DNA from 3 places in the Streptomyces sp. NPDC001027 genome. Region 2 is predicted to be linked to each of the others. Evidence: riboswitches for the same ligand, from Rfam matches in the RefSeq annotation. Region 2 holds a riboswitch; each other region holds the start of a gene.
What was found. Region 2 has a riboswitch for cyclic di-AMP ahead of ABT300_RS11115 (M23 family metallopeptidase). Riboswitches for the same ligand answer to the same signal wherever they lie in the genome.
Positions count from the first base shown of each region.

Region 1 (3,263 bases), on a different contig from region 2:
GATCGTCCTCGCCTCCGACGCCGAGGGCGCGGACGCCGCGCTCGACCGGCTGGCGAAGCTGGTCGCCGAAGGCCTCGAGGAACTCCCCGAGACCGTCTGAGCACCGCCGCGTTATGCGGTGAAGGGCTCGTCCGAATTATCGGGCGAGCCCTTCGCATTTCCCGTGCACAGGCAGCAGAAATAATCCCCCTCGAATTACTCCTTCTTTGTATACGGCTCCCGTGTTAATGCCGCAGACCCGTCATGTTTACGGGAGGTTGCGAAGTCCTCACACGATCGGCCCGCTCCGGCCCTTTGGAAAAGCGCAGCCGGTGCGCGAGGGTCGCGCGCTCGGTGTGCAGCGCGGTGACCGCCCGCGCGCGCTCCCCGTCGCCGCGCGTCACCGCGTCGACGATCGCGCCGTGCTCCGCCCAGGACTCCACGGGGTCGGCCGGCGCCTCCACCGCGTACATCCAGGCGATCTTGTGCCGGAGCTGGGTGAGCATCGACGCGAGGGCAGGGCTTCCGGAGGCCTGGGCGAGCGTCTCGTGGAACCAGCCCCCCAAGGAGCGCAGATCCTCGCTGTTGCCCCTCCTGGCCCGCTCCTGACCCAGCCGGACGAGCCCGCGCAGCACCTTCAGATGGGCCTCCGTGCGCCGCTGGGCGGCCCGGGAGGCGCCGAGCGGCTCCAGCAGCAACCGCATCTCCAGCAGGTCGGCCGCCTCCTGCTCGGTGGGCTCCGCCACGCACGCGCCCGCGTGCCGCCGGGTGACGACGAAGCCCTCGGCCTCCAGGGTGCGCAGCGCCTCGCGGACCGGGACGCGCGAGACGCCGTAGCGGCGGGCGAGGAGTTCCTCGGTGAGGCGGCTGCCGCGTTCGTAGACACCCGCGACGATGTCGTCCCGGACGGCCGTGCACACCGAGTGCGCCGGAATTCGCATGACGGACCTCCGCCTTAATCCCCGTGAAACGTCGACGGTTGACGTGTGTTCCGTGACTCTATTGCAATGAGCGGGAATTTCCGACGGGGAGCCGGAATCCAGGGATATTTTTTGGACAGCGGGGCCCCGAAAACGGCGAAAGCCCCGGCCGAGGGGCCGGGGCCGAACGATCTGTCGCCGTCGGGCGTCAGACGTTGACGCCGTGCTTGCGGAGATAGGCGACCGGATCGATGTCCGAGCCGTACTCGGGGGTCGTGCGCGCCTCGAAGTGCAGATGCGCTCCGGTGACGTTGCCGGTCGCGCCGGACAGCCCGATGCGCTGGCCCGGGGTGACCGTCTGGCCCACCGACACCTCGATGGACGACAGGTGACCGTACTGCGTGTACGTCCCGTCGTTCATCTTCATGACGACCTGGTTGCCGTAGGCGCCGCCCCAGCCCGCCTCGACCACGGTGCCGAAGCCGACCGCGTGCACGGTGGTGCCGCTGGCCGCGTGGAAGTCGACGCCGGTGTGGCTGCCGGAGGACCACAGCGAGCTGCTGGCCTGGTAGCCGGTGGAGACGTAGGAGCCGGTGATCGGCGACACGAAGGTGTTGAGAAGCTTGCGCTCGGCCTCACGGGCGGCACGCACGCGTGCCTCGCGCTCCTCCACGGCCTTCTTCGCGGCGGCCTGGCGGGCGGCCTCCTCGAAAGCCGCCTTCTTCTGCGCGGCGACCTGCTCGTCGACCTGGTCGGCGACCGACTCGGCCACGGACTCGCCGGCCGTGACGACCGGGATCAGACCGGTCTGTTCGGGGGTGGGCTCGGCCGCGAAGGCCTGGGTGGAGGCGACGGAGGCCATCACACCGGTACTGGTGAGCGCCGCCACGCCGACCGCGCGAGCGGTGGAACGCTGCATCCGGCTGGGCCGGCGGTGCTTCCCGGTGGCGCAGGTGAACGCCATGAAGTCAGAGGTGTCCTTTCCTTCCCTCTCGCCTACCGGGTTAGCTGACGGGTTCGGAGCAGGAAGGTCTCCTACGGACCCCCTCGTGTGCACGCGGGCGTCCGATTCACCCCAGGGACTTCACAAGTGGGTCCCCGGCTCCCCTGGCTCGCGCCGTACGGGGACTCGGCGATGACTGTCCGGTGCCGCAGCTTGCGGCGCAGTGCCTGACGGACAGCCCGGATGAAGCTAAGCGGCGAAGGGATCAATCCTCAAACGGATCACGGTTTTTGTAGCGCATCCCACAGTGCAGACAGGCCACGTCCACCCCAATTCGGACAAACAGAAGCCCTGGTGACGCTCGGTCGACCAGGGCCTCTGCGCGTGCGTGCCGTTGCCGCCGCGATCCACGGCTACTCGGCTTGTCGGCTCGGCTTGTCGGCTACTCGGCGGACACGACCTTCACCTCGCCGATGCCGAGGGCCTCGACGGGCGCCTTGATCTGGGCCGCGTCGCCCACCAGGACCGTCACCAGACGGTCCACCGGGAAGGCGTTCACGGCCGCCGCGGTGGCCTCCACCGTGCCGGTCGCGGCGAGCTGCTGGTACAGAGTCGCCTGGTAGTCGTCGGGCAGGTGCTGTTCGACCTGGTCGGCCAGCGTGCTCGCGACGGCCGCCGCGGTCTCGTACTTCAGCGGCGCCACCCCGACCAGGTTCTGCACGGCGACGTCGCGCTCGGCGTCGGTCAGCCCCTCGGCGGCGAGGGTGCGCAGCACCTTCCACAGGTCGTCCAGCGCAGGACCGGTGTTCGGGGTGTCGACGGAACCGCTGATGGCGAGCATCGCGGCGCCCGAGCCGTCCGGCGCGGACAAAAGGACCTGCCCGAAGGCGCGAACGCCGTAGGTGTAGCCCTTCTCCTCACGCAGGACGCGGTCCAGACGGGAGGTGAGGGTGCCGCCGAGGCAGTAGGTGCCGAGCACCTGGGCGGGCCACACACGGTCGTGCCGGTCGGCGCCGATCCGGCCGATCAGCAGCTGCGTCTGGACGGCCCCCGGGCGGTCCACGATGACGACCCGGCCGGCGTCGTCGGCGGTCACCGGCGGCACGGGCCGCGGCTCGGCGGCGGAGCCCGTCCAGGCGCCCAGGGTGTCGCCCAGGAGGGCGTCCAGGTCGACGCCGGTGAGGTCGCCGACGACGACGGCGGTGGCCGTCGCCGGACGGACGTGCTTGTCGTAGAAGGCGCGGACGGCCGCGGAGTCGATCTTCTCGACCGTCTCGGCGGTGCCCTGGCGCGGACGCGACATGCGGGCGGTGGCCGGGAACAGCTCCTTCGAGAGCTCCTTGGCGGCGCGCCGGGAGGGGTTGGCCAGCTCGTGCGGGATCTCGTCCAGGCGGTTGCGCACGAGGCGCTCGACCTCGCTG
Region 1 covers NZ_JBEPBI010000223.1:2,199-5,461, forward strand. The annotation lists gene ABT300_RS35020 (HPr family phosphocarrier protein) at 1-100, shown strand, start outside; gene ABT300_RS35025 (GntR family transcriptional regulator) at 225-920, opposite strand; gene ABT300_RS35030 (M23 family metallopeptidase) at 1,108-1,863, opposite strand; cyclic di-AMP (ydaO/yuaA leader) riboswitch at 1,878-2,044, opposite strand; gene ABT300_RS35035 (M16 family metallopeptidase) at 2,285-3,263, opposite strand, start outside.
Region 1: another riboswitch for cyclic di-AMP. It lies ahead of ABT300_RS35030 (M23 family metallopeptidase); the one in region 2 lies ahead of ABT300_RS11115 (M23 family metallopeptidase).

Region 2 (3,263 bases):
CAGCGGCTCCGGCGACCTCGACCCCGCGGCGAACTTCTGGCACACGGGCGGCGAGAAGGCCGTGTACACGACCCAGAAGGGCGCCGAACGGGCCCGCGCGCTGGGCATCGCCGCGGACATCGTCCCGCTCGGCCCCGAGCTGGACTGGCGCCGCCTCCTCACGCACCTCCACGACGAGCTCGGCATCCGTCGCCTCATGGTCGAGGGCGGCGGAACCGTCCACACCCAGCTGCTCCAGCAGGGGCTCGCCGACGAACTCCAGCTCGTCCTCGCCCCGCTGTTCGTGGGCGACCCGGACGCGCCCCGCCTCTTCGGGCCGGGCGCCTACCAGGGCGGACGGCTGCGGCTGGTGGAGACGCGGCGCATCGAGGACGTCGTCCTGCACCGCTACGAGCCCACCGCCCCCGGCGCCGGAGGGCTCGCCGCCGCGGCCGACCGGCACTGGCTGGCCCTCGCCTGCGAGCTGGCCGCCCAGTGCCCGCCCTCGGACACCGCGTTCAGCGTCGGCGCGGTGATCGTCGCCGCCGACGGCACAGAGCTGGCGCGCGGGCACTCCCGCGAAGCCGGCGACCCGGTCGTGCACGCCGAGGAGGCGGCGCTCGCCAAGCTCGACCCGGCCGACCCCCGGCTGGCCGCCGCCACCGTCTACTCCAGCCTGGAGCCGTGCGCCCGCCGCTCCTCGCGTCCCGCCCCGTGCGCCCGCCTCATCCTGGACGCCGGCGTGCGCCGGGTGGTCACGGCGTGGCGCGAGCCGGACACCTTCGTCACGGCGGCGGACGGGACCGGCCTGCTGGCCGCCGCGGGCGTCGACGTCCTCGTACTGCCGGAGCACGAGGAGCGGGCGAAGGCCCCGAACCGGCACCTGCTGTGAGGCCGCGGCCGGGCCGCGACAAACCCTGGTGCTCGGCGTCCCCCGGATGACGTACACTTGAGACACAACGACGCGGGGTGGAGCAGCTCGGTAGCTCGCTGGGCTCATAACCCAGAGGTCGCAGGTTCAAATCCTGTCCCCGCTACTGAAGGCCGAGGGCCGGAATCCGAAAGGGTTCCGGCCCTCTGTGCGTTCGCCCTCGAGGTGCGCCATCACCCATTGTGACCGGGCGGCCGCCCTGAGCGCCGGGCCCGGATCGGCGTCGCGACGCATGTGGCTGGTGATGCACTTCGGACGAGGGGCAACTCGCCCGTTTTTCACCGCTGCTGGCCCGAAAGTCCAGGCCAGAAATGTTATTGATCAAGCAGAAGAGCTTGGAAACGCACCCCCGGGTCTATTAACGTTCGATAACGCAGCGCGGCCGTCCCAGCCGGCACCAGAGCCGACTCCGCGCGCGCACGCGCCGAATCCCGCGAGGGAACCGGGGAACCACCACCTTGGGGTGAATCACGCGGAAGCCTCCGTGAACTCGCAGAGTCCACGGCCGGTATACGCGCGTAGGAGACCTTCCGACTCCGAACCCGTCAGCTAACCCGGTAGGCGACGGAAGGAAAGGAGTGCGCCCGCGTGGCGTCCAACCCGCCTGCCCCCGAGGCCCCGTACGCGCCGGTCCGGCCCTCCGCCGAGACCTTCGGCTACGGCGGCTACCGCACCGACGAGGGCCCCTGGGAGGAGTGGAACCCCACCGCGGAGTCCATTCGCCCGGTACGCGGCAAGCACCGCGTCGCCAAGCAGCGCGGCGGCGGATTCGCCCGCAGCTCCACGGTCCTCGGCGTCGGCGTCATAGCCGCCGTCAGCGCGGGCGGGATGGCCAGCGCCAACACCGGCAAGGCCCCCGTCTCCATCTCCATGCCGGACCTGCCCGGCGTGGGCTCGCTGATCTCCGAGGACGAGCCCGCCCCGGAAGCCGCGTCCGCCCTGGCCAGCTTCGGCTCCGAGGCCGCCGTCGACACGGACGCCGACGCCGACGCCGCCCAGAGCGTCGCCGACGCCGGCGAGGCCCTGCGCAGCCGGATCATGGCCCAGGCCGAGTCGCAGAAGACCCAGGTCGAGGTCAAGGCCGCCGCCGCGGCCGCCAAGGCGAAGGTCGACGCCGTCGTCAAGGCCGAGAAGGAGGCGCAGGCCAAGGCCGACGCCGCGAAGAAGAAGGCCGCCGAGGAGGCCGCCGCCAAGGTCGAGGCCGCGCGCCTGGCCGAGCTGGCCAAGCAGTACACGCTGCCCACCTCCTCGTACACCATCACCTCGACGTTCGGTCAGGCCGGCTCCCTGTGGTCCTCCGGCTACCACACCGGACTCGACTTCGCCGCGCCCACCGGCACGCTCATCAAGGCCATCCACACCGGGACCATCACCGAGGCGGGCTGGGCCGGCGCCTACGGCTACCGCACCATCATGACCCTGGACGACGGCACCGAGATCTGGTTCTGCCACCAGTCGTCGATCAGCGTCAGCGTCGGCCAGAAGGTCGCCACCGGTGACGTGATCGGCCGCGTGGGCGCCACCGGGAACGTCACCGGGGCGCACCTGCACCTCGAGGTCCACCCGGACGGCAACGCCGACGGCATCGACCCGGCGGCCTGGCTGCGCAGCAAGGGCCTCAACCCCTGAGCCCTCCCTCGAGGACGCCTGAGTCGTCTCTCGAGGAGCTTTCAGGACCATCGAGCAACGGCAGCCCTGACGGCCACCCCCGACGTCAGGGCTGCCGCTTGTTCACCTGTTCTTCGTGTCCCGAGCGGAATGGCGTGACTGCCGCGTCCGTTGAGACGAAGCATGACTTCTCTGCGCACCATCGGCTCCTCCGACCTCGAGGTCTTCCCGCTCGCCCTCGGCGGCAACGTCTTCGGCTGGACCGCGGACGAGGCGGCCTCCTTCGCCGTCCTCGACGCCTACGCGGCCGCGGGCGGCAACTTCGTCGACACCGCCGACTCCTATTCGGCGTGGGTCGACGGCAACAGCGGCGGTGAGTCCGAGACCATCGTCGGCAGGTGGCTGAAGGCCCGCGGCAACCGGGAGGACGTCGTGATCGCCACCAAGGTCAGCCAGCACCCCGACTTCCCCGGTCTGTCCGCCGACAACATCAAGGCCGCCGCCGACGCCTCGCTCCGCCGCCTGGACACCGATCACATCGACCTCTACTACACGCACTTCGACAAGCCCGAGGTGCCCGTGGAGGAGATCGTCGGCGCCCTCGACGAGTTGGTGAAGGCGGGCAAGGTGCGGCACATCGCCGCCTCCAACATCTCGCCCGAACGCCTCCAGGAGTCCCTGGAGTTCTCCGACCGCGAGGGCCTCGCCCGGTACGTCGCACTGCAGCCGCACTACAACCTGGTCT
Region 2 covers NZ_JBEPBI010000027.1:23,935-27,197, reverse strand. The annotation lists gene ABT300_RS11125 (dihydrofolate reductase family protein) at 1-871, shown strand, start outside; tRNA gene ABT300_RS11120 (tRNA-Met) at 943-1,016, shown strand; cyclic di-AMP (ydaO/yuaA leader) riboswitch at 1,323-1,489, shown strand; gene ABT300_RS11115 (M23 family metallopeptidase) at 1,499-2,539, shown strand; gene ABT300_RS11110 (aldo/keto reductase) at 2,702-3,263, shown strand, end outside.

Region 3 (3,263 bases), on a different contig from region 2:
CTGCGCCCGCAGTACGTCCTGGCGGGCCAGCCGCACCTCCACCAGGGTGTCGAGTTGCTCGTCGTCGAGGCCCTCGACGGCTGCCAGGGTCACGGCGCGCGCGTACTCGGGCGTCTGCAGCAGGCCCGGCACCACGGTCGTCTCCAGGGTGCGCATCGCGCTGGCCTGGGACTCCAGGCTGATGAAGTCCCGGTAGGCGGGCGGCAGCACCCCGCGGTAGGCGTGCCACCAGTGGTCCCGGCCGCCGCCACCGCCGGAGTCGGCGCCCGCCAACGCCAGCATCAGCTCGCGCAGTTGCGGATCGGCCACACCGTAGACGTCGAGGAGTAACCGCACATCGGCCGGTTTCGATCCACTGGTGCCGGTCTCGATGCGGCTCACCTTGGACTGGTGCCACCCCGCGAGCCGGGCCGCCTCACCGCTGGTGAGGCCCGCCTGAGCGCGTAAAGTGCGCAGTTCGGCGCCCAGCTTGCGGCGGCGTACCGCCGGTCCGTGCTGCACGGGCTTCTCCTTACTCCTGACAGGCCGAGCAAATACGCTCTGTCGTCGCAGAGTTCACCGCATCGGGCGACAGATATATGCACATCTTGGTGGATCGCCACCCGTGACCGGCGTGGTGATGGCAGTCTGGCGAAGAAGCACCAGTCCGGGACCGTACTCGAACCATCCGCGCCGTGTCGGGCTCCGGTCCCGTGGGAAAGGTACGACGTCGCCATGGCAGATCACCTGGAAGCAACCATCACTCTGCCGAGCGATCCCGCCTCGGTCTCCACGGCCCGCGCCTTCGTGGTCGGCGCCCTCGGCGAGTGGGGCCTGCCGGCGGACGCCGAGGCGGCCGACACCGTCCGCCTGATCGTCTCGGAACTCGCCACCAACGCCGTGCAGCACACCTTCGGCCAGTCGCCCACCTTCACGGTGGACCTCGTGCTCGACCGCGACGAACAGCTGAGCATCGGCGTCACCGACAGTCATCCGCGCTTTCCGCAACGACTGCCGGCCGCCGTCCAGCAGGACAACGGCCGAGGCATGGTGATCATTCGCTGGCTGACCGCGGAGGCCGGCGGCAGACTCAGAGTGCGGCCCACCCGGGAGGGCGGCAAGACGGTCAGCGTCGAGCTCCCGTGGGCCGTCCCGGCGGCGGAGCCGACTGCCGGAGTCCTGACGGTCCCGGTGGAGGGCGAGCTCCCGGGGCGGTGAAGGCGTGTCAGGACGCCGTACACGGCCCCGGGAGGTCAGTCGGGTCCGGCAAGCTCGGCGGACCCGTCAGATCCGCGCCCAGGCCCCCTCGGACCCGGCGGATCGGCGGCAGGGCCCTAGCGGACCCGGCCGTACCAGACGCTCTTGGTCCAGATCTTCTGCAGCTTCACCACGTCCCCGGTCTTCGGCGAGTGCCAGATCTTGCCCTTACCCGCGTAGATCCCGACGTGGTACACGTTCGACCCCGAGTGGAAGAACACCAGGTCGCCCGCCTTGCGGCTGGACGCCGAAATGTGCTTCGTCTTGTTGTACTGCTGGGCCGCCGTCCGCGGCAGGCTCTTGCCCGCCTTCTTGAACGAGTACATCGTGAGCCCCGAGCAGTCGAACCTCTTCGGCCCGGTGGCCCCGTACTTGTACGGCGCACCCTTCTTGGAAGCCGCGACCTGCAGCGCCTTCGTCGCCGGTGTGGCGGCCGCGGCGTCCGGAGCGAGCCCCGGGACCACGACCGTGCCGCCGACGGCGGCGATGGCGAACGCCGAGGCCGTGCCGGCCCGGGCCATGAGCGACGGGACACGATTGAGCGCAGTCATGCGCAACCCTTCGTCAGCCGCCTGTGAAGGATGACCTGTCGGATTCGGGCTGGCGAAGTTGCCCGGCCGCGTCAGCGGCTTCACCCCAAGGGCTGCTCGGTCCGGTCATGGCGTGACCGTTCCGGCGACCCGTCGTGCTTGGGTCCTCCACTCCTGCCGATGCACTCCTGTCGACCGGTCATCCGGGAGGCGGCAGGACTCGGCGTCCACCCGGACCGCCCCGCCGCTTGTGGCGGGGGCTTGTCGTCAGACAGGGATCTTGGCTCACGGATGTCCGAAAATCCCAACGGAACCGGGGATTTGTGGGGTTACTCACCACTCACCCGTTCGGGTGAACACCCTGACGGGTGATCAGATGGCGGGTGGTCTCAGGGGCTCCCACCAGCGGCGACGTCTTCCGCTCCGCTCGAAGAGCGCCCTTTCGCGCAAGTTCTGGGCGTCCGGGGGAACACTAGACGCTCTGCCGAACGGGGGTACGCCTTCTGGGCCGTTTCGACTCCGGCCCGGACGCCACGGCCGCGCCGCGAGCCCGCCCGCGCCGCGAGCCGCCCGCGCTGTGAGTCGTCCGCGCGCCTGAGCCGTCTCCGGTCAACTCTCGGAGACCGGCGGCAGCATGACGCGCGCCGTGCGGCGCTCTCCGTCCAGCACGCGCAGCGCCCGTGCGAGCGTCGGCGCGTGCAACTCGCTCTCCCCTCGCTGGTGCATCAGCGTCAGCGCGTCGCGCAGCGCGGTCGCCTTGCTCACCAGCGCCTGGGCGGCGCGCAGTCCGCGGTAGGTGTCCGTGTGGTGGGCGGGGTTGATGCGGCCGAGCATGTCGACGACGTCGAGGTAACCGTCGATCAGTTCGGCCTCCGCGCGGGTCAGCGCGGGCAGCGGCGGCAGTTCGGGCACCATCGCCGGCTCACCTCCCGCCCTGCGTCCGGGACGACGCCTTGCGGCTCGGGATGATCCCGTCCACCAGGCCGTACTCCACCGCCTGCGGGGCGGTGAGGAACATGTCCCGCTCGATGTCCGCGGTCACCTGCTCCGGCGTCCGCCCCGTGTGCCGCACGAGCATCTCCTCCAGGGCCGCGCGGGTGCGGGCCAGCTCCTCGGCCTGGACGGCCAGGTCGCTGGCCTGCCCCTCGACCGGCTCGGGCAGCGACGGCTGGCGGATCGTCATCCGCGCCCCCGGGAGGCTGAACCGCTTGCCCGGCGTGCCCGCGGCCAGCAGGATCGCGGCCGACGAGCCCGCCTGCCCCAGGCAGGTCGTCGACACGTCGCACGTGACGAACCGGATCGTGTCGTACAGCGCCGTCATCGCACTGAACGAGCCGCCGGGGGAGTTGATGTACAGCGCGATGTCCCGGTCCGGGTCCTTGTGCTCGAGGTACATGAACTGGGCCGTCACGTCGTTCGCCGAGATGTCGTCGACCGGGGCCCCCAGGAACACGATCCGCTCCTCCAACAGCTTGGAGTACGGATCCATCGTGCGGC
Region 3 covers NZ_JBEPBI010000010.1:77,836-81,098, forward strand. The annotation lists gene ABT300_RS05750 (helix-turn-helix domain-containing protein) at 1-501, opposite strand, end outside; gene ABT300_RS05755 (ATP-binding protein) at 715-1,197, shown strand; gene ABT300_RS05760 (C40 family peptidase) at 1,314-1,787, opposite strand; cyclic di-AMP (ydaO/yuaA leader) riboswitch at 1,791-1,961, opposite strand; gene ABT300_RS05765 (hypothetical protein) at 2,376-2,681, opposite strand; gene ABT300_RS05770 (ATP-dependent Clp protease proteolytic subunit) at 2,689-3,263, opposite strand, start outside.
Region 3: another riboswitch for cyclic di-AMP. It lies ahead of ABT300_RS05760 (C40 family peptidase); the one in region 2 lies ahead of ABT300_RS11115 (M23 family metallopeptidase).